Linked DNA regions of Symmachiella macrocystis. The protein of the gene in region 1 interacts with the protein of each later gene in a pairwise test. Links are inferred from orthologs where the notes say so. Each region holds a gene or a part of one and is shown on either strand. Other genes may lie near its edges. The genes, in order: CA54_RS22320 and CA54_RS12460.

Region 1 (12,231 bases):
GACGACTGCAAACAGGTCTTTCGTCCCAATCCCACATTCCTGGCCAAAGCGGGGTTGCCCAAGGATTTGACACAACTGTGCCGACGTGCTCCGCAAGGAGAGGAGTTCGATCCCTGCGAAGAATGCGATGCGTTGGGCTTTCAGGGACGGGTGGCGTTGTTTGAATTGATTGAAATGACCGACGGCATGAAAAAAGTCATTCTTGAAGACCCGACGACCGAAGCGATCCGCGCCCAAGCGAAAAAAGAAGGCATGCACAGCCTGCAGCAGGACGGCTTGCGGCTGGTGGCCGAGGGTGTGACCAGTTTGGATGAACTACAGCGCGCGTTTCGCGCACGGCGGTGACCCGGCACAACAGTACAAACTACCGGTGACGATCACAGACATTTAACCTAGGAACACATCACATGATATCGCTCAAAACTCTCACGCGGATTTCTACTGCTCTGCTCGTCGTTACCGCGGCGATCGTCTCGTTGGGCTTGGCCGACGAAAAATCGAAACCGGACAAAACGCTTGATGGCTTGCCGTTGATCTTTGAAGATGACTTTGAAAGCGGCAAGGCTCAGCGTTGGCTGCCAGCGACCGCTGCAGGTTGGAAGGTCACGCACCAGGGAGATAACCACGTCTATAGCCAACACAAAAGCATTAAGCTCAAAACCCCCTATCGTTCGCCCTACAACCGCGCATTCATCAAGGACTTGTACGTCAGCGACTTCGTGCTGGATGTGCAATTGCAATCGACGATTAAGGATTATGGCCACCGCGACTTGTGCATGTTTTTCGGATACCAAGACCCGTCGCACCTGTATTATGTGCACCTGGGCAAGAAGATGGATCCGCACGCCAACAACATCTTTATCGTCAACGACGCCGACCGGAAATCGATTTCCACCAAAACGACCGACGGGACGAACTGGGATGACGATTGGCATCACGCTCGCGTGGTTCGCAATGTCGAATCGGGCACGATCGATATTTATTTCGATGACATGGAAACACCCGTGATGACGGCCGTCGATAAGAATTTCACCTGGGGCCAAGTCGGCATCGGCTCATTCGACGACACGGGGAATTTCGACGATATCCTCTTGTACGGCAAGAAAGTCGACAAACCCAAGCAATAGCGTGCGCCAGAACCATGCTGTGCCGACCGCTATTCCATGATCATCAAATACGTCAGCACACCGACTCCGGCTAGGCTCAGTGCCGCAGCCAGATAGGTGATGGGCGTCGCGGGATTGGAAGTTATCTCCCCTTCGCCCTCCACCGCATCTGCATTACCGGACAGGCGGCGGGTTTGCCAGAGGATGCCGAATAGACAGAGGGCTGTCAGCAGCGATGCGGCGAGGATCCCCCCCGACAACGGCTCCTCAAGCGTTTGAGCTTCCGCCTCGCTCAACTCGCCGGCGGCTTCCATCATGAGCAGCGCCAGGGAATTGTTGGCAAGGTGCAACAGGACGGGTGCCCAAAAGCTCTTGGTCAGCAGATAGACAACATGCATCGCCATGCCCAAGGGGATGACGGCAATGGCCTGAATAGGCATGAGGTGCATCACGCCAAACAGTACCGATGTGGCGAGCACGCCCCACCACGCTCCCCAATTGCGCACGAGCGTGTTTCCAATGATACCGCGGAAGATCAACTCCTCGCCCACTGCTGGGCAAACGGCCATCAACAGCCACATGATGACCAGTGGACCAGCGCCGAGGATTTGTTGCATTTGATCCATGTACTCTTGCGACGAGATGGCAATGCCGACCGACTCCAACAGGTCACTGGCCAAGCTCGACCAGGCATGCGCGAGAAACTGAACCGGCAACGTCAATCCGAGCACAACCAGCAAATGCCCCAACGACAGCCGCCGCAGTCCCAACGTGCGGGGGAATTTTGTACCGAACCGTACAAAGACACCCAGCGCCGCAAAGCCGATCAAAAATACTTGTGAGCCAATCAGCGCCGGCAACATAGCCTCTTGTTCGATAATTGTGGGTGAGAACTCGCTGTTGGGGTGAGCCACTATCCAAACCACACTCACCACTATGGCCGCTGCAATAGAGCCGGTGAATATTGCAATCAGCGTACCCACCATCCAGCCAACGGCTTCGAGACCGGGAAAAACCGTCCGCATGAACCACGTCGGCGGCGGCACAACGTTGATTTCGACTTTTTGTTCCTGTTCGGGCAATGCCACGTCTGTCTCGCCCACATCGGTTGAGATGTCTTCGACCGGCGGGTCATTCTCCCTCGGCGGCAGCGGCTCGTCGGTACCCTCCGGCGGTTCATGCGTCATGGAATCTGGGACCCTTACCGGGAAAATGACCGTATCCGGCGCTGTACTCCGGGGCGGGACATAGTAAATTGAAGTGAGCAGCGTCCAGAAAAAGTTGGCTGTTTTTCCGCTGCGCGTCTGGTATACCGCGCAATCCGGATGGGGTCAATTAGTCTCTGTGCAACACTTGCTGGAAGGTGAGAGAACCCATCAAGATTCTCGCTCCGTTGGCGAATCACTCTTTAAAAGCAACACCCGTGATTCGCCTATGTCGGCCGTATATTGGAATCTGTCGCCAATTCTTGTTGAAATAGAACGAACCGCTCCCCTTGATCGTTCGCAGACTTTGTTTCCTCAACCGTGACTGAATCCGTGAATTCCATCACCGAACAATCCGATGCCGCCCCCAATGTTGTCTTCTGCCCAGGCTGCAATGAGCGTCTGGCCACTGTGGATGGCGAATGCACGCGGTGCGGAGCCATCTTGCCCGAGATCATGGGCGACCAACTGCAGGAAACGTTGCTGATTCACGATTGGCACGGAAACGGCACATATTATACGGAACCCTCAGAAGAATTCGACGACCTGTTGGGCAGCGCCCTGAACGTTTACGAATTGGAATCGCTCATCGGCAGCGGCGGCATGGGGCGGGTGTATCTGGCAAAGCACCGCGATTTGGATCGGTACTGCGCGCTGAAGATTCTGTCTCCCAAATCCGCGGAGATCGATCAAGACTACGTCGAACGCTTCGTCAACGAAGGCCGCGCCACGGCGTCGTTGATCCATCCCAATGTGGTCACGATTCACGCGATTGGACAAGAAAAAGGATTTCATTTTTTAGAAATGGAGTTTGTCGCCGGGCGCTCGTTGCAACGATTGCTTCGCGATGAACAGCGATTGACACCGATTCGGGCCACCGCTTTGGCAGCGACAATCGCCAACGGACTGGCGACGGCGCATCGCGCGGGGATCGTGCATCGCGACCTTAAGCCCGACAATATCTTGCTCAATCATCAAGGCATTGCCAAGCTCGCCGACTTTGGATTGGCGAAACGGATATCCACACTGCGGCAATTTCCCAAAGACTTAGCCGGCACGCCGAATTTCATGGCGCCGGAATTGTTCCACGGCGAACCGGCCAGTCCCGCGAGCGACGTCTATGCGTTGGGGGTCTGTTACTTTTTGATGCTCAGCGGCCGCCTGCCGTATGTGGCCAAGTCGATTGATGAATTGATGGCGCAGGTTGCAACCGAAGCGCTGCCGAACATTCGCGATTTCAATCCCCGCGTCAGTCTGGTCATGGGCGAAGTGCTCAGCTTGCTGTTGGCCAAAAGCCCACACAATCGTCCCTGTGACGGCATCGAAGCAGCGCAACTGCTGCAAGCAGTCTTGGGACAGACGCGCGATTTGGAATCGTTGCTGACCGATGCTTTTTTAAACGACCCGTCGATTCGCTGGACACGACAAGACCTGCGGTATCGTATTGACCATGAATTACCCGACGGCCGCCGACAGGTGTTGTTTGTCGAACCGAGCGACCATCATGCCGGGGAATGTTTGCTGTTGATCTATAGCATCTGTTGCCCGGCCGACCCGGAATTTTTCGAAACGGCGTTGCGACTCAATTCTGAGATCCCACACGGCAGTTTAGCGATTCGAGAAGTCGACGGGCGGGAAATGTTTGTGATGGTCAACTCACACCTACGCTCCACAGTCGAAGTCGAAGAAATCCGCCGCAGCATCTTGGAAGTCTCCACCCGTGCCGATGAAATCGAAAACCGGCTCACCGGGGAAGACTGCCACTGAATGGATCGATTTCCGTTGCGGTAGATCGGCCTCGCGCAGAGACGCCAAGGCGCAAAGAGATTCTCTTGTGAGGGGACTTAGAGGCGTATCTCTCGTACTACATAGAAAGGTGCGTCGCGACGCTCCCTATGCGGGGTCGGGATCGCGTTTGGGTAGGCCGACCAATAGCAATGTTGCCACGATGCCCACGGACATGCCGACCCAGGGATTGGGAAATACCACCAGCGAGACTGCAGTGAGCAGAGCGACGCCCCGTTCGATCGGTGTTTTCGAAATGCCCATGGCGACATACGCACAGGCGAATCCGGTGAGGACCAGGGTCAGCGACAAGGCAATGCCCATCAATGGTTTCAAAACATTCAACAACGGCAAGATCATGTACAACAGCGGCACACCGAAGACGTAGTACGATGAAATCCCAGTATACAGGGAGTCCATCGCCTGTCGTCCTTCCCGCCAGCGCTGCACAACAATCACATGCACCCCGGTCCACAGGCAGCCTTGCGTTGGAAAAAACGGTGAAAACAGCGCCATCATGGCGTTGCGAATCGCCAACGAAAAGTGGCTGCGGTTGACATCGATCACGATTTTTTCATCCGGCCGACTAGGCTGCGCATCCTGTATGACTTCCGCACCGGTGATCAGATCTCCAAACAAGATTACGTAGCCCATGATGGCCAGCGGAAACCCATCGAGAAACATTGTCAGACTGGGCCAGCCGATCGCAAAGGGAGAAACTTTGTTGAAAAGGTCAGCGAAAGGGGGGATCAAAATGATGTCGTTAAAGTTGGTCCCGATCGACTTGATTGCATCACTGTAACTAATTTCATTGACCCATGGCAGCGGACCGACAATGGCAGCAATGACGAATCCGGGGAGCAAACCCAACCCTGCGAATTTCGCCAGCCACCGCCACCGCAATTTGAGTCGCTGCACGGGCAGCGAAAACGTGAGAATCAGACAGATCGCGACGGCTACAGTGGTCGTGATCGGTTGTTTGAGCAACAGCTCCTTTTTTTCATCCAACATAACCCGCATCAAGGCGGCGATCGCGGCGCCTAAAATGATGCCGCTCTTCAGCGCATCGGGCAACCAGCGAATGAACCGATGCCCCAATCCCGTTGCACCCATAAAAAAGAGGATGGCAGCAAAATTAAGCGAGACCGCCGTCATCATTTGGAACTTCTCTTGGGGAGTACCATAGACCGCATTCCCATTCCCATCGACGGCCAAAATAAAGGCAATGGCCAACGGCAACGCGGGGGTGACCCAGCCCGGCGCGAACGGCTCGCCGAATAGAATCGGCGCGCTACTAATGAGCATTGATTGGATAAAAATGCAGGCGACCGCCTCTTCAAAAGACAGTCCGAAGGGTCCCGTCAACAACGGGACCAGTCCCAAGCCTGTGGCGCCGGCGACGAAGATGCCTTGAAAAAATTCCGGCCAAGTGATGCCCGTATGATAAAACGGAAGGCGAAACGTAAACGGCCCCCAGCGCCAGCCCGGTTGTTCTGTCCCCGCGGTCCGTTGATGCTGCATCGTGCTTCCCCGCTAAATAGCGCCACCCGTCATTGGGCAGCGGACATTGCGTTTTTTGTAAACACTCGCCCGGGATTCAGAATATCCCGGGGGTCGAGTTGCTGTTTGATCCGCTGCATCAACGCCCGGTCCTGCCGCGCTTGGCCGAAAACCGGGATCGTCTGTTTCCACGATTCATCGCAATCAAAAATCACCAGATTGCCATCCGCCTCATGCGCCAATGCTTGTAGCGGGGACAATAATTCCACAGCAGCATCGAGCGTGGTCACTTCATCCGGGAGGTGCCCAATCACAATTCCGTTGCCGGCATGCGCGGCAAGCGAGACTCCGGCGGAGGTTGCTAATTCGGAAAACTCGACCAGTCGCGACGGACGCAGGTTGGCTTGAAATGTGAGCGGTTCGTCGGATGAGGTCGCGAAATCGGTCAGTGCGAACCACAGCGACTCGGCATCAGCCACGACCGCAACGTCGCAAATCCCGGCTGCTTCCAGCTCAACCGACATGGTTTCGGCTTGCCACTCTGTCTCGCGTGCGGCTCCCTCAAAACCGATGCATAAGATCGGTCCGCTGGAAGGCAAATCCAATCGGGCTTCGGCGGCAATTTCGTGAGCGGCGGCGGCGTTGAGTACCTCTAGAGCAACCGGTCGGGTTGCGGAAGTCAGTAGGTTTTCGAGCGCGACTTCCACGGCCTGCCAATCCGCAGCGGCACACCACAGTAATTGTGACATTTCCGGTTGCGGTATGACCTTCAGCGTGACTTGGGTGATGACCGCCAAGGTTCCCAGCGAACCAATCATCAATTTACACAGATCGTAACCCGCTACGTTTTTGACAACACGTCCACCGGCGCTGAACGTCTTGCCGGCGGCGTCGATGGATGTGATGCCGATCAGGTAATCGCGCATCGTGCCGAAACCAAATCGCCGCGGTCCGCTGGTGTTGGTGGCCAAGACGCCGCCCAACGTGGCGCGCGAGGATTGCGGAACGTCGATCGGTAACCGCTGCCCTTCGGCTTTGAGAATTTCGGTCAGCTCGTCCATCCGAATCCCGGCCTCGACGGTGATCGTCATGTCCCGCGCCGGGTAGTCGATCGTGCGATTCAACCGCAACGTGGAAAAGGCAAAGCCGGGCTGCGTGGGAGCATAACCGTAATGCAGTGCTGTCCGGCCACCAACCGGAAAGATAGCCCGGCCTGCCCCGGCGGAATTCTCTGCGAGAAAGTCGCGGGCTTCATCGGATGTTGTAGGAGTAAATTCGTCGGACGACTCGGTCGTAGTCATAATCAGCAGAGAATTCCGGAATGGGGTCTATCGTCAGTTTCGAAATTAGAGAGCGGCCCGACGGGCGGGATGCGATTTTTCGATGTGTTCCATCCCACAGGCGCCAGCCGTGGGAAGCATTTTTTGAGGGCTGCACAATCCTGTGGGATTGAAAGCAATTCGCACTGCTTCCATGGTTTCCAAATCGGCTTCGGTGAAGAGCTTGTTCATAAAGTTGATTTTCTCGACGCCGATTCCATGCTCACCCGTCACACTGCCGCCCAGCTCGATACAACGATTGAGGATTTCATCGCTGGCCAACAGCACGCGTTTGACCTGCTCAGCATCGCGTTCGTCGAAGAGCAAAATGGGATGGATGTTGCCGTCGCCCGCGTGAAACACGTTGACGATGCGAATGTCGTGACGGGCACTTGCTTCGGTAATGAACTTCAAAATCTCTGGCAGCTTCGTCCGTGGTACCACGCCGTCTTGCGTGCAGTAACTGGGGCTGAGTCGGCCGATCGCGCCAAACGCTTTTTTGCGACACTTCCACAACAAATCGCGTTGTTGCGGCGAATCGGCTTTGCGGACTTCACGGGCGTTGTTTTGTTCACACAACTCCACAATCTGTGCCGCTTCACCATCGACGGCGACTTCCAAGCCGTCGACCTCGATCAGCAACACCGCTCCGGCGTCGAGCGGAAATCCGAAATGAAACGCGGGTTCGACCGCTTCGATGATTCCCTGATCCATCAATTCCAAAGCCGCCGGCACAATGCCCGCCCCGATGATACCGCTGATTGCTTGCGTCGCATCTTCCACGGTTTCGAAGACTCCCAACATTGTGCGATAGGCGACTGGATCGCGGGTGAGCCGTACGATGACTTTGGTACAAACGCCGAATGTTCCTTCGCTGCCCACAAACAGGCCGGTTAAGTCGAAACCGGGATTGTCTTCAGTATATCCGCCGAATTGCACCACCTCGCCATCGGGCAAGACGACTTCGGCGCCCAGGACGTGATTGACTGTGACCCCATATTTTAAGGTGTGCGGGCCACCGGAATTGGTGGCGACATTCCCGCCAATCGTACACGCCCCTTGGCTGGAAGGATCGGGGGCATAGTGAAACCCAGTTCCCTTGAGGTGCTGCGTCAAATGCACGTTCACCGTGCCGGGACCGACCACTGCATAGTGATCCCGCAAATTCACGTCATGAATTCCCCGCATCCGCGTTAAGGCAATCATCACGCCGCCGCCCACGGGCAGGCACCCTCCCGCAAGACTGGTTCCCGCGCCACGGGGGACGAAGGGAATCTTATATTCGTTGCATAGTTTTACGATGGCGACTACGTGCTCAGTCGTCTCGGGGAAGACGACGCAGTCGGGAGTGTTTTTCTCAATCACAAACCCGTCGCACTCGTAGACCAGCACTTGCTCGTGGGCGCTAAGCACACTGGTTTCCCCCACGATGCGACGCAGAGCCTGCAGTGCTTGGGCGGGAATTGTCGATATCGTTGCTGTTTCAGGCATGTTTTTTATCGCAGATACAAACTCAAGGACCAGACGAATCGCCGCCGTTAATAGTTAAAACCGTTTTTACGGATATGAATCATCGGGGACTCATCCGCCAAGCGGGGACCGCTGCCAGCGGCAATGACCTTCAGCAGATAGACGCGATGATCTCCAGCGGCGAGACTCTCGACAACTTCGCCTTCCAGATACCCCAGACTGTCCGACAAGATCGGCAAACCGGTTTCGCCAGTGGTGATGTCCAAACCTTCAAACGCCGGTTGATCCGGTTCGAAGCCGCGACCGAAATGGCCGAGCAATTGTTTCTGTGACTCACTGATGACATTCACGACCGCTCGGCCGGTTTGCCCCAACCAGTCGTTCACATAGCGCCCCTCTTTAACCACGACAGAAATCGTGGGGGGCTCAAAGGCCGCCTGTTGAACCCAACTGGCCAGCATGCCGGTCGTGTTGCCGTTGTCGTCACCACAGGTGAGGATGAACACCCCGCTGGGAATCCGCCCCAACACTTGGGCCAGTTCGCTGTTTTTTTCGTCTGCCATGATACTCCTTGAGAAACGCATCCCCCCCAGGCCATACCGGGAGAAGTTGTCGAATGTCGATTGGGTTTAGGATTCGGAGGTCTTGAGATCGCCGGCGACTTTATCTTCGATGCTGCGCACTTTAGAGACCAGCCGACCGCTGGCTCCGCGACGGGCATCGATTTTGACTGAACAGGTCACGCGGTCACAGTCGACGCTCATGGCTTCGTAACACTTGGTCACGACGGCCATCACTTCGTCCCATTCTCCTTCGATGACCGTCCCCATAGCGTGCAAACGATAGTCCAGACCGCTCTGCGAAATGATTTCCACAGACCGCGCCACATAGGGACTCACACTTTCGCCTTTGCCCAAAGGCGTCATGCTGAATTCTAATAAAACCACGCTATGGATTCCCCGAATAGTGAACGGTAACCGCAATGCTTCTATTCTAGGGAGGCAGCCGCACCTTGCAATGATCCGCGTCCCCTTTCCGCCACAGAACCAATTCACCGCAGCACGTACCTAGTCAATAAGCCCGTCGGGAGGGCGAAGCTCCTGCTGAGCCGCATCGGTAACTGTAGGATGGCTTGCAAACGTGTTGGCCAAATGACGCATTGCAGTAGCGCGCGGCTCGGCAGGAGCCTCACCCTCCCGGAGACCGTACTCGCAACGCGCAGCGACCAACGGGAGCGGACCCCCCCCCTCCGAGCGGAAGCTCGCACCAAGCGGCCATGCCGCTAGCGAAACTGGCGTGGTTGGGTGGCTAGTTCGACTTCGCGTTCGCGCATTTGTTCGAGCGTTTTTTTGAGGATTTGAGCTGCGGCGGGGGCGGCGATGGTTCCGCCGTAATGGTTGGGTCCTACGGAAGGCTCATCGACGACCACCAGCACCAGCGCTTGCGGATTCTCCGCAGGAGCACCGCAGATGAAGGAACTGACGTGCAACTGGTTGGAATACGCGCCGGTTTGCGGATCGGGTTTTTGGGCGGTACCGGTTTTTCCGAACACCGTATAATCCTTCGACTTCGCATTTCGCCCTGTGCCGCGTCGCACCACCTCGGTCATGGGGCCTTGCACGATCCAATCCGCAACATTGGCATCGACCGTTTGCGAGACGATCACAGTTGCCGGCCCCGCGATTCCTGATCGCTGATTTTCCACCAAGTGCGGTGTGCATTGCCGTCCGCCATTGGCCAGTCCCGCAGTGGCGGAGATCAATTGCAACGGTGTGACGGCAATCTCCTGCCCCATGGGAACGGAGCCGGTCGAGTAGCTGTTCCACTTTCGCAACGGACGCAACATCCCTTTCAGTTCGCCGGGCAGTTCAATGCCGGTCTTGCGACCGAAACCGAATTTCACAGCGGTGGCATGGATTCCCGGATTTGTCAGCCGCTCACCGATTTTGGCCATGCCGATATTACTGGACTTCACCAGAATGTCCGTCACGCTCAGCTCGCCATAGCCATGGTGATCGTGCAGAACCCGCCGTCCCATGCGGTATTCGCCATGCTCGCAGTCGAACATTTCGTCGGGCTGAATCAACCCTTGTTCGATCGCGGTGGCGACGATGAATGGTTTGAATGTCGATCCTGGTTCATATATCGATGCAATCGCATGGTTTTTCCAAGCCTCATCGGGAACGTTGTTGAGATGATTGGGGTCAAATGTGGGGCAATTGGCCATCGCCAACACGCCGCCGGTTTGGGGTTCGAGCACGATGGCGCAAGCAGATTTTGGTTTCCAGTCCTGCATGATTTTTTGCAGCGCCCGTTGCGCATGCAGCTGAATGACCGCATCTAAGGTGAGCCGAACGGTTTGGCCGTGCTGCGGCGGACGGGTAATGCGTTCGCTGACCTCGACCACATGGCCCCGCGCATCCCGCGCCACGGAGCGTCGGCCATCGCGGCCGCGTAGGGCCTCATTGAGGTGCTCCTCCAACCCGCCGCGACCGATCCCATCAATGTCTCGGATACCCAACACTTGAGCGGCAATTTCGCCTTGGGGATAAACGCGGAGAAACTCGTCACGAAATCCGAAACAATCGCGGGGCAGGTCCAAATCGCGAATGACGGCGGCCTGTTCGTCGGTCAATCGCCGCGCCATCCAGAGGAATTGCTTGTCGCCGTGCGCGGAGATGCGTTGGAACACCTGGTCACGATCGCGTCCGAGGGCATCAGCCAATTGGGCGGCGAATTGCCAACGCTGCTCGATCTGCGCGGGTACGACAAACAGGCTTCGCACCGAGACCGTTGTCGCCAACAGGCGTCCGTTGCGATCGGTAATATCGCCCGGGCGGGCCGGTAAGACTTCGTGCGCGGCCCATTGCTTTTCGACCTGTTGCCTGAGCCGTGGGCCTTGAATCATCTGCAAGAACACCAACCGCCCAGCCAGTACCAACCACACGCCGACAAGCATCGAACGCAACAGCCATTCCCGCCAACTAGTACGCGCGGGATCGTTGGCGGCGTCGTGTTGTCGGTCTTGAGACATCGCCACTACTTTCCCCACACACAAAACACACCAGTTGGGTGCGACCCACGATACGCGACCCGGTACAGTTAGTACAAGCGCCGTGCCTGCTGCGGGTCGCGAGCGATGAGCTCGTTGGCTGATTTTGTCGGTTTACGAGCGGGGGCCAAGACTTGCAGTTTCCCCGATTCCAACGATTCAATCATTCGCGCCGGAGCTCCCAATTGCTGGACCTTCAAACGGTGCAGCGCATGGCGTCGCTCCAAGACCTCGAGCCGGTAGTGCTGCAGACTCACTGCGCGGCGCAATTCGAGATTCTCTTTTTCCAGCCGAATCCCGGCCAACGCGATCAGCACGATCACCACGATGGCGCCCGCGAATCGAACAAACATGCCGCCTCCGAAACCGCCCAATTTGGATAATAACGGCGGCACGCGCGCAGCGACGATCAGACGGATGGCGCTGAATTTATCGCACGAACCCCACTAGGGTTATCGACTGTAAGTGGGGCGATTGACGACCGCTTCCTGGCGGGCATCGTCGGGAAGTCGCAAGACCGTGCCGATTTTGAGGCGATTTGGGTCTGCGAGGCGGTCCTGGTTGAGCCGGTAAATCTCTTCCCAACGGGAAGCTTTCCCCAAATGCCGCCGAGCAATCGTGCCTAGGTTGTCACCCGAAGAGACTCGATACTGAGGACGACCGTCTCTGGCAATCGAGTAACCCGAGGCATCGGCCGCTGCGCGAGAAATGGTTTCTCCGGTTCCGTAACCAACGCGACCGCGAAATTCCTCACTATCCAAAAAGTCACCTGACGCGATCGGGGTCTCAACTGC
Region 2 (10,207 bases), on another replicon or contig:
ACGTGGCAAGGCGGAAATCTCCGCACGAAACCTCTGCACTTCTTCCCTCATTCATTCCATGCGATACCATGACAACCGAAGCTTATCATCCCGGACTGGAAGGCGTGATTGCCGGCGAAACTGCGATCTCGACGATTGAAGGGGGATTGCAATACCGCGGTTATTCGATCGCCGACCTCGCCGAGCACTCCACGTTTCTCGAAGTCGCTTATCTCTTACTGCACGGCAAACTCCCCTCGGAAGAAGAGTTGGCGGACTTTCTGGCCATCTATTCCGAATCGGCGGAAGTCGACGACTCGATCATCGAGTTTTTGCGGCAGATTCCGCTGCACGTCGGGGCGATGGACGTGTTGCGAACCGGAATCAGCGCAATCTCGCATTTCGACCCGCAACTCGACGATGATTCCGAAGGGGGCAACATCGCCAAAGCGGTCCGCATGTTAGCGCAGATTCCCATTCTGATCGCGGCGCGGTATCGCATGAGTCTGGGAATGGACTTGATCGAACCCGATCCCGACCTCAGCTTCGCCGCCAACATCCTGTACATGATCACCGGCAAATGCCCGTCGGAACAGCGGGAGCGGGCCATGGATGTCTCGCTGATTTTATATGCCGAACATGAGTTCAACGCATCGACATTCACGGCGCGGGTCGTGACCTCGACGCAGTCCGATATTTATTCGGCCATCGTTGCGGCGGTCGGGGCGCTCAAAGGTCCGCTGCATGGCGGTGCCAATGAACGGGTGATGGAAGTCCTGGAGGAAGTTGGGTCTCCGGATAACGCTGAAGATTGGATCCGTGATGCGCTGGCGAAGAAACGTCGCATTATGGGATTCGGACACCGCGTCTATAAAACGGGTGACCCGCGGGCTGTGATTTTGAAACGTTACTGCGGGGAATTGGCTGAGAAAACGCGCAACCTGGAATTGGAAAAAATGGCCGACGTGATTGAAGGGATTGTTGTGGAGGAGAAAGGACTTCCTCCGAATCTCGATTGGCCCAGCGCGCGGCTGTATCACTATCTCGGCTTGGATGTCGAATTGTATACGCCCCTGTTTGTCGCCAGTCGCGTCTCCGGCTGGGCGGCACATGCCATCGAGCAAACGGCCAATAACCGACTGATTCGTCCACGCAGTCGCTACACCGGACCAACCGGGCAACGCTTCCTCCCCATCAGCGGCCGGTAACATCGTCTCTGGGATTGGCATCCCACATTCGCATTGAATTTCACTCCATAACGGGACACATCCGCATGGCGGCCCCGGATGACAACGTAGCCACGACTCAACCCGCCGTCGCTGCCCAGACCGCAGGAACACGTCCGCCGTTGCTGCAGCGCCTCCCCATAGGCGGAATCGTGGTGTCGATTGTTGTGTTACTGCTGATGGGGATCACGGTGCGCGACTACGGTCTGACGACCGATGAACCGATCTACATTCTCAACACGCATCGTTTCATCGATTGGACGGCTGATTTGTTTCGGCAGGGACCGTCGGTTGCGTTTGAGGAGGAGCGATTGCGGGAAGGGATTTACTTTGCGCGGAGCGACAGCAAGAATCTTCCAGCCACAACGCTGATTGCCGCATTGGGCTACGTCACCGTTGGCCAGTTCGATTCCGCCCCGGCGGCTTATCGTTGGGGGAACGTGATTGTTTTTGCCATCACGTGTGGCGTGGTGTTTCAATGGATACGGCGGGAGTTGTCGTACGGCGCCGCCCTGATTGCCGTGCTCGCACTGCTCGGCACACCGCGACTGTTTGCCAATGCGCATTTTTTGAACATCGATACGCTCGTGGGCTGCTTCTGGGTCTTGGCCGCCTGGGCACTGTACTACAGCCGCGAGAATTGGCGGTGGCCGATTGGGTTTGCCCTGTTTTGCGGCGTGGGCATGATGACCAAACCGACGTTTTGGTTTGCGCTGCCGTGGTTTTGTGTGTGGGGTCTGTTCTATCACCGGCGAGGACTGTGGCGCGCGGCAGTCTGTTTGGCCACCGTGACACCGTTGACGGCGCTCTTGCTGATTCCCCTGTGGTGGTCCAATCCCGTTGGCGGGTTTTTTGATTACATCGCTCTGTTGCGGCAAGAGGAAAACGGTTGGCAGATCGATGCCTTTTACCTGGGCGACGTCTATCAAATGACCGGCATGCCGCCGGTTCCCTGGCACAGCGTGATCGTATTGCCGTTGGTCACCACGCCGATTTGGATCTTGGTTTTAGCTGCGGGCGGATTGGTGCATTGGCTGCGCCGCGAACGCACTTCGGACCTGTTGGGGCTGTGGGTCGGCAGCAGCGTGGTGCTGCCGTTGATCGTCATGCTTCCCTCGACCCCGGCTCATGACGGCGTGCGGCTGTATCGCGCATCATTTTTCTTTTTGGCGCTGATCTCCGCTTATGGATTCCAAACACTCAGTGACCGATGGCTACGGCGGACAGACCAATCCACAGACTCGACGCGTTCGCGCTGGGAGTGGGCGGCAATCGCCGCGCTGGCAGCCGTAGCCGTTTGGCCGCTGTGGCGGATGCATCCGGGGCAGCTTTCGTATTACAACCTGGCAGTCGGCGGACTGCACGGTGCGGCCACGCCGCAGGAGGTGAGCTCCTTGCCGGGGAATCTCAAACGCCCGCAATTTGAAATTGATTATTGGTGGGCAGCGATGAACAAAACGGCCTGGGCGGAGATGCAACTGCAACTGCCGCAAGGGGCCAAGCTGTGGGTCTTTCCGGAACACTTCGGACTCGAACAGCTGCAAGAGTGGGGCGACCTGCGGCAGGACATCACGATTGTCGGCCCCGATCAAGCCCAGTATCTGCTGCTTTATGGACGACTAGGACGCTTGCTGGACCCTCGCAGCGGAAACCTGGGGCGGTTGTTTTTACAGGGCCAGCCGCTTTGGGAATTACGGATCGACGACGTACGTGTCGCTGCGTTGTTCCGATTGTGAGAAGCCTGCCCTACTCGTGGCCTGAGCCGCAACCGCCCGAACCGCAGCCTCCGGAGCCGCAACCTCCCGCTTGTGGCGGAGGTTCGACGAGCGGGAAAAAGCGGACCTCGAAATGGAATTGCTTCGAGAGTTGCTCGCCGATGGTTTCCAACTCGGGGAGTTGCTCTCCCAAGAAATACAGCACAACCGTCTCGCCATCGAACAGAAACTCGAAGTCGACGACATCCACCGTGGGGTCGTGTGCGGCCAACAATTGCTCGCAGGCATCCAACAATCCGGGGGGTTCAGCAGACATCAGTTTGACTTGCGCCAGATCATCGTCGCTCGCGCGGCGTAGCACTTCGCCGGTTGGTTTTTCGGCGTTGACGGAAAGAGGACGGCGTCCGTCCAACGGGCTCGACAGAACTTCTCCGAGTTCCAAACCGCGTGAGGTATTTACTACGACCCGGTCTTTGTGGCGACATTCCACCGTTTCAATCGAACCGAACCAAGCGACCCAACCCAGCGCGCCGTAACGGATGAGATAACGATGCACGCCATCGTCCTTGACCGGCGGGGGTTCGACGGCCGGAGGAATTTCGATTCGCAGCTCGCCCGCTTCAACATGGACCTCGAACCGCTCGACCGGGTTGCCTGCATGCGAGGTGCAATCGCCGGTGATGACATCAAATTCCCAGCCATGCAGCGGACAGGAAACAATTGTCCCCGACAGGTGACCCACAGCCAGCGATGCACCGCGATGGGGGCAGGTGTTGTCGATGGCATGAAATTGGCCGTCAAGATTGAAAACCGCCACGCGGCGACCGTCCGATTCAAAAATCTTGCTCGCTCCGAGCGGAACCTCGCTCGCTAGACCGATCGGTATCGTTTCCAACATCCACTCAACTCTCTCGATATTTAATTTCGCCCCGCCCACGGCAGGTACGAGGAAGTTCAGAATCCCTACGTCACACGCCGACGGCGGAATTCTCCGATGGGCTTGTGACGGGCCTTTCATCTAATAATACTCGTTAGAGGACCGGTTTTTATAGTCTGGATGCGGAGAGGCACTGGAAGATGTTGGAGATGAACCGCGGTGTGGTCTGCTTGACTCTGTTGCTCGGACTTGTGATCTACGCTCCGGCGGCGAGCGGGCAAGGTTATTCTCCTGCCGACGCGGCTGGAAAGATGACCGTCAGCGACGGGCTGGAGATCCAAGTTTTCGCCTCGGAACCGGAAATCCGGCAGCCGATTTTTGTGAAATGCGACGATCGTGGGCGACTGTGGACGATCCAATACCTGCAATATCCCAATCCGGCGGGGCTGAAACGGGTCAAAGTCGATCGTTGGTCGCGGACTGTCTACGACCGCGTCCCCAAACCACCGCCGCACGGACCGCGGGGTGCGGACAAGATCACGATACTGGAAGACACCGATGGCGACGGACACGCCGACAAATCACGGGATTTTGTCGATGGATTGAATCTTTGCACGGGCGTCGCCTTTGGGCAGGGCGGAGTATTTGTCTTGCAGGTGCCCTACCTGCTGTTTTATCCCGACAAGAACCGCGACGATGTTCCCGATGCGGATCCGGAAGTGCTGTTAACCGGCTTCGGCATGGAAGACGCGCAGTCGCTGGCCAATCATCTCACCTTTGGACCGGATGGTTGGTTGTATGGGCTGAACGGTAGCACGACGACTTGCAACATTCGCGGGATCGAATTTCAACAAGGCGTCTGGCGGTATCATCCGGTGACGAAGGAATTCGAATTGTTCGCCGAGGGCGGAGGCAACCTGTACGGGCTGACTTTCGACGCTGACGGCAATCTGTTTTATAGCTCCAACGGCGGATTGTTTTGGCATGCGGTGCAGGGGGGGTACTATCAAAAAAGTTTCGGCAAACATGGCCCGCTGCACAATCTTTATACCTACGGCTATTTCGCCCACACCCAGAACTCCGGCGTCACCGGCACGCCGACCACCGGCGGCACGATTTATTTGGGCGATACGTTTCCCAATAGGTTTCGCGGCGCGTTTTTGTGTGGGAATTTTTTGGGGCACTCCGCTTCGTGGTGGAAAGTGACGCCACGGCAAACGACGGTCGCGGCAGAGCACGGGGGATTGTTGTTTGATTCCCACGACACCTGGTTTGGGCCGACCGATTTGGCGTTGGGACCGGATGGGGCGATGTACTTCGCCGACTTTCACGATCAACGGACCGCCCACCCCGACCCCGATGCGAATTGGGATCGCAGCAACGGTCGGATTTATAAACTTCAAGCGACGGACGCGAAACCGACGCCACCGATCAATCTGGCGGAGCTTTCGAGCAACGAATTGGTCGATCTGCTGTCGCATCCCAACGGTTGGTACGGACAGCGGGCGCGGGTTTTGTTGGCCGAGCGGCGGGATGCCTCGACGTGGCCGCGGTTGCGTGAAATCGCCCTCACTCAAGACAACGGTCGTTATGCACTGCAAGGGCTGTGGGCCTTACATGTCAGTGGCGGACTGGACGATGAATTCGCTGCTCAACTGCTCGCCCATCCTTATGAATATGTACGTGCCTGGACGGTGCGATTGTTGGGGGATGCCAAGTCGGTTTCTGAACCGATGGCGAAACTGCTGATCGCCTTAGCCGAAACGGAACCGAGTCCGATCGTGCGAAGCCAATTGGCCTGCACCGCCAAACGGCTCCCAACAGCGACGGCCTTGCCGATCGTGCAGGCGATTCTGAATCGCAATCTGGACAACGACGACCTACGAATTCCGCTTTTGTTGTGGTGGGCGGTGGAGAGCAAGGCAGTCACCGATGCCGATCAAGTTCTGGAACAATTCGCCCACGCAGACGCCTGGAATGTGGTGGCCAATCAACCGATCCTGCGAAACCTGATCCGTCGTTATGCCGCCGAAGGGACACCGGCCGGGTATGCCGCTGGCTTGCAGCTCTTGCAAAACACACCCTCGCAAGATTTAGCCGAGGCACACAAAGCGCTCGGGCAAGGGTTGTCGGAACGAGCGGGCGGATTAGGGGGGATTGGACATGGCGGACTGTATGCGCAATTCGCAGCGGGCGGAAACGACGCGGCGGAGCGGGCTCGTCGCACATTTGTCGAACCATCGCCGGAGCTGAAGCAATACATTCTCGGCATCTGGCGAAAAAATCAACAAGACCGCGACGCCTTAACGCTGGCGCTGCGGGCGGGCGTTGAGGAAGCACATCAATATCTCCTCGAGACCACGATGCAAGCGGCGGCCGACGACCCCCAATTGATATCCTTATTGTCGCTGCTACAGGAATTTGGTCGTGAGGATTGCGAGGCTGTTGTGTTGCAGCGTCTAACCGATGACCAGCCGGACGACGTCTGGGCGGCGGCGATTCAAGTGCTCAATCGGTTTGGATCGGCGGAATACATTGACGCGCTGTTTGAGCAGTACGCGACTCTTCCGGCACCGCTGCAATCGCAAGTTCGCGACGTACTGTTGGCACGGCATGATTCGGCACGGCGGTTATTGGCACTCGTGGAAAAGGGCTCGATTTCACCGGAGAGTCTCCCCGTCGATCAACTCCGCCGCGTCGCGTTGTATGAGGATGAGGAGTTGGATGCGATCGTCCGTAAACATTGGGGCAACATTCAACCCGGAACAGCGGAAGAAAAACTCGCACAAATGCGGCGGTTCAATAACGATCTCCGCGCTGCCTCCGGGAACCCCACCGCAGGAGCTGAACTCTTTAAGAAGCATTGCGCCACCTGCCATACACTCTTCAACGAAGGGGGCAAGATTGGTCCCGATTTGACGAAAGCCAATCGCAACGATCTGGCAGCACTGTTGGCCAACATCGTCGACCCCAGCGCTGTGATTCGCAAGGAGTATCTCAGCTACGTGTTGGAGACAACCAACGGACAAGTCATGACCGGGATTTTAGCGGAACAAGACGCGGCGACGATGACGTTGGTTGATGCCAAGGACAAGCGCACCAAAGTGCCGCGCAATCAAATCGAAGCACTGCATGAGTCGGCGACATCGCTGATGCCGGAAAATTTGCTACAGCAACTGAGTCCGCAACAACGGCGGGATTTGTTTGCGTATCTGCAGGGCAATGCCAAGCCGTAGCATTGATTGGCCTTTTATTCTGGTTCCCAAACTGGAGTTTGGGGACCAGGGGGAATTACTATTCACCGTTTTAGACTGCCATCAACGGTGCTACAGATGACGTTTGCGACATCGCGAGCGGCGAGGGGGCGGGCGAGGGTGTGCATTGCATGACGCATCTCCAACCTTCTATTTTCATCAGCCAGCAGGTGGGAAAGTTGTTTTGCCAACAGTTCAGCGGTTTGATCCAGAGTCGATTGTTGCTCGACGATCTTCGCCGCTCCCGCGGTCTCAAATTCGCGAGCGTTGAGTCGTTGGTGGTCATCGGCGGCATAGGGGTAGGGGATGGCGATTGTGGGACATCCCGCGCAGGCCAATTCCGCTAGCGTGGTCGCCCCGGCACGTGAGACTGCCAAACCAGCGGCCGCATACCGTTGCGGCATGTCGGAGAAAAACGGTGACGTCGTATGCTCGAGCCCGAGTCGTTGGTATTCATGTTCCACTTCCCGCCAATCGTTGATGCCGGTTTGATGTACGATCGTCCAACCGGTCAATTGGTCTCGCAAATTTTCCGCAGCCATTGTCATCGCGCGATTGACCGCCGAGGCTCCTTGGCTGCCTCCGAGAATCAATAATATCCGGCGGTCGTCGGTGTGGCTCGAGGCGACTAAAGCGGCGATGTCGGTGTGCATTGGATTGCCGGTCTGTTCCACTTTCACCGCGGCCGGCAGATGCTCCGCACTAGCGGTATAGGAAACGCAAACAGCCCGTGCGCGGCGGCACAACCAGCGGGTGGCGCGGCCGGGAATGATGTTTTGCTCTAAGAGAACAGTGGGGATCCCCATCCGCCGCGCTGCTACGACCGGGGGGACACTGGCAAAGCCGCCGAGTCCGATCACCGCCGTAGGTTTTTGAGTCTGAAACAGCGTCCTCGCCTGCCGTACCGCTCGCCAATTCCGCCAGAGAAATTGCCAAGGCCGCCGCCGCGCTGTGGCAAGTGATTCCGACGACAACGCATAGTGCTGGAAACCAGCAGAAGCGACCAATCCCTCCTCTTGGGGCCGTCCCGACCCAAGGAACTGCATGACCGCCTGGGGATAGCGTTGCTGCAATTCACGGGCGACGTTCAAACCTGGAATCAAATGTCCTCCCGTACCGCCACCGGCAAAACAGAAAATCGGGGAGGCGTTAGATGAGGGTTCGGACACGAGGTGAATGGCGCTTGCGGCGAACGAATAGGTGGAATGGTGGTGAAGACGAATCGATCATGCGCCTGCAAGGTTAGAACGAATTGCGCTGCTTGGCCAGAGGACTTAGGTCGCAATTGCCTAAACGCTTTTACGCGGCGAGCGGCTGTGGCGTCTCAACTTCTGAATCATCGACCGCGGCTGACTCAACGGATTCTGGTGCGCGTGAAAAACTCACAATCAGGCCAACGGCCATTAAAGTCGTCACGAGGTTACTGCCACCGTAACTCATCAGCGGATGGGGAATGCCCTTGGGCGGGACCATGGCTGTCACCACGGCCACGTTGATCGCCGCTTGCAAAATGATCTGCGTTAATAACGTGGTCCCCGCTAAAAAAGTAAACGAAAGTTTGTCGTGGCAGGCCAACAAGCGGATGCCGAATATGTAAACGCCGATCCACAAAGCGATCACGGTAAACGTGCCGATCAGCCCCAGTTCTTCACCAATCACAGCAAAGACAAAGTCGGTGTTGGCCTCGGGCAAAAAACTCAATTTTTGCCAGCCTTTCCCCAATCCAACGCCTTGTCCTCCTCCCGCCCCCAGTGTCATCAAGGACTGTTTCAATTGATACGGGGCAGAACTGGGATCGGTCCATGCTGCCACGAACCCCGAGATCCGCTGCATTTGGTAGGGGCGATGGATCACCAGATAGGCGATGGCAGGAATGGTCGGCGCAGCTATCAATGCGAAATTGCGCAGCGGCCAACGGGCCACGAACAGCAGAATCCCGCTCCCCGCCGCCAAGAATAAGGCTGTCCCAAGATCGGGTTGCCGCATGACGAGCGGCACCATCACTGCCGCCGGCAAACACGGTAAGAGAAAACCCGCCCACCAACCTGACTCTCTCACTCGGACTTGCACCACCAACCGCGCTAAAAATAGCGGCAGCGCCAACTTGGCCAATTCGGCGGGCTGCATCGTAAACGTGCCCAACCGCAGCCAGCGCTGCGCGCCGTTGACCTGCGTACCGATTCCAGGCAGGAGCACCAAAACCAACAGACCGGTCACCACGGCAAAGAGATAGGGGGCGGCGCGATAGAAGAAGCGTGCGGGCATCAGCGAGGAGATGATGCCTGCCGCGATACCGCAGGCCAAGAACACCAAGTGCCGTGACAGATAAATCTGCTCCGATTGGCTGGGGTGCGACGTCATACTGGCGCTATGCACCATCAGCACGCCCAAGGCGAGCAGCATGCCAATCAATACCAGAAAGAATCCGCGATCGTTGTTCACGGTTTGAACATTCGGCTGGGGTGATCCGCACCCCGATAGACCGGGATACGGCTGATAAACAGTGTGCGACGTCTCCTTCATAAATCGTCGATTTGGTCGATCAGCGCTGAGTCCGATTGAGGTTGCGCAAGCTCGCGGCGAGAGGATCGACGAGCGCGGTCAAACATTCGCGGCAAGAGTCATAGCCCGACATCCGGTTGAGCAGATTGTGCGTATTGTACGGCCGAGGGACTCAATGGATCTTGAGACTCGCAACGGCGATGATCGCCAGAAGTGCCGAACTGATCCAGAATCGCACGACGATTTTCATTTCATGTTGGCCGCGAAACAAGAAGTGATTGTGCAGCGGACTACAAGCGATCAATCTGCGGCCGGTCATCCGAAACCAGCCAACCTGAGAGATCACGCTCACTGTTTCGATCACAAACACGCCGCCCACGATGACCAGCAGCAACTCTTGTCGAATCACCAAGGCCGCCAATCCGAGTAGAGCGCCCATCGGTAGCGACCCGGTATCGCCCATGAAGACCTGCGCGGGATAACAGTTGAACCACAAGAAGCCCATCACCGCTCCGACCATGGCGCCTAAAACGACGCTCATTTCGCCGGCGCCGGCAATATACGGCACGCTGAGGTATTCGGACATCTCCCGATGTCCCGACAGATAACACAGCGCGACAAAGGCCGATCCGGCAAACACCATGCACCCACAAG

The links.
Region 2: the proteins of CA54_RS22320 (region 1) and CA54_RS12460 interact in binary tests that used the Escherichia coli proteins (3 or more experiments, as listed by UniProt). The link is inferred for Symmachiella macrocystis from one-to-one orthologs.

The regions. Positions count from the first base shown.
Region 1 is NZ_SJPP01000002.1:1,088,344-1,100,574, forward strand. The notes cover bases 9,044-11,911. They hold CA54_RS22320 (peptidoglycan D,D-transpeptidase FtsI family protein), read right to left. Parts: upstream 11,420-11,911; coding sequence 9,668-11,419; downstream 9,044-9,667. Other genes in these bases: CA54_RS22315 (MTH1187 family thiamine-binding protein), read right to left, coding at 9,044-9,332; CA54_RS22325 (hypothetical protein), read right to left, coding at 11,488-11,790; CA54_RS22330 (LysM peptidoglycan-binding domain-containing protein), read right to left, coding at 11,890-11,911. In the rest of the region: CA54_RS22275 (ATPase, T2SS/T4P/T4SS family), read left to right, coding at 1-345; CA54_RS22280 (hypothetical protein), read left to right, coding at 408-1,127; CA54_RS22285 (CPBP family intramembrane glutamic endopeptidase), read right to left, coding at 1,157-2,293; CA54_RS22290 (serine/threonine-protein kinase), read left to right, coding at 2,645-4,078; CA54_RS22295 (hypothetical protein), read right to left, coding at 4,205-5,617; CA54_RS22300 (FAD-binding oxidoreductase), read right to left, coding at 5,647-6,897; CA54_RS22305 (FAD-binding oxidoreductase), read right to left, coding at 6,943-8,406; CA54_RS22310 (flavin reductase family protein), read right to left, coding at 8,454-8,948; more of CA54_RS22315, read right to left, coding at 9,015-9,043; more of CA54_RS22330, read right to left, coding at 11,912-12,231. UniProt on the Escherichia coli protein: Essential cell division protein that catalyzes cross-linking of the peptidoglycan cell wall at the division septum. Required for localization of FtsN.
Region 2 is NZ_SJPP01000001.1:3,239,177-3,249,383, reverse strand. What follows is about bases 7,423-10,207. They hold CA54_RS12460 (FtsW/RodA/SpoVE family cell cycle protein), read right to left. Parts: upstream 9,494-10,207; coding sequence 8,351-9,493; downstream 7,423-8,350. Other genes in these bases: mraY (phospho-N-acetylmuramoyl-pentapeptide-transferase), read right to left, coding at 9,726-10,207; murG (undecaprenyldiphospho-muramoylpentapeptide beta-N-acetylglucosaminyltransferase), read right to left, coding at 7,423-8,220. In the rest of the region: CA54_RS12485 (citrate/2-methylcitrate synthase), read left to right, coding at 69-1,187; CA54_RS12480 (ArnT family glycosyltransferase), read left to right, coding at 1,253-2,941; CA54_RS29305 (Rieske (2Fe-2S) protein), read right to left, coding at 2,952-3,818; CA54_RS12470 (PVC-type heme-binding CxxCH protein), read left to right, coding at 3,998-7,033; more of murG, read right to left, coding at 7,096-7,422.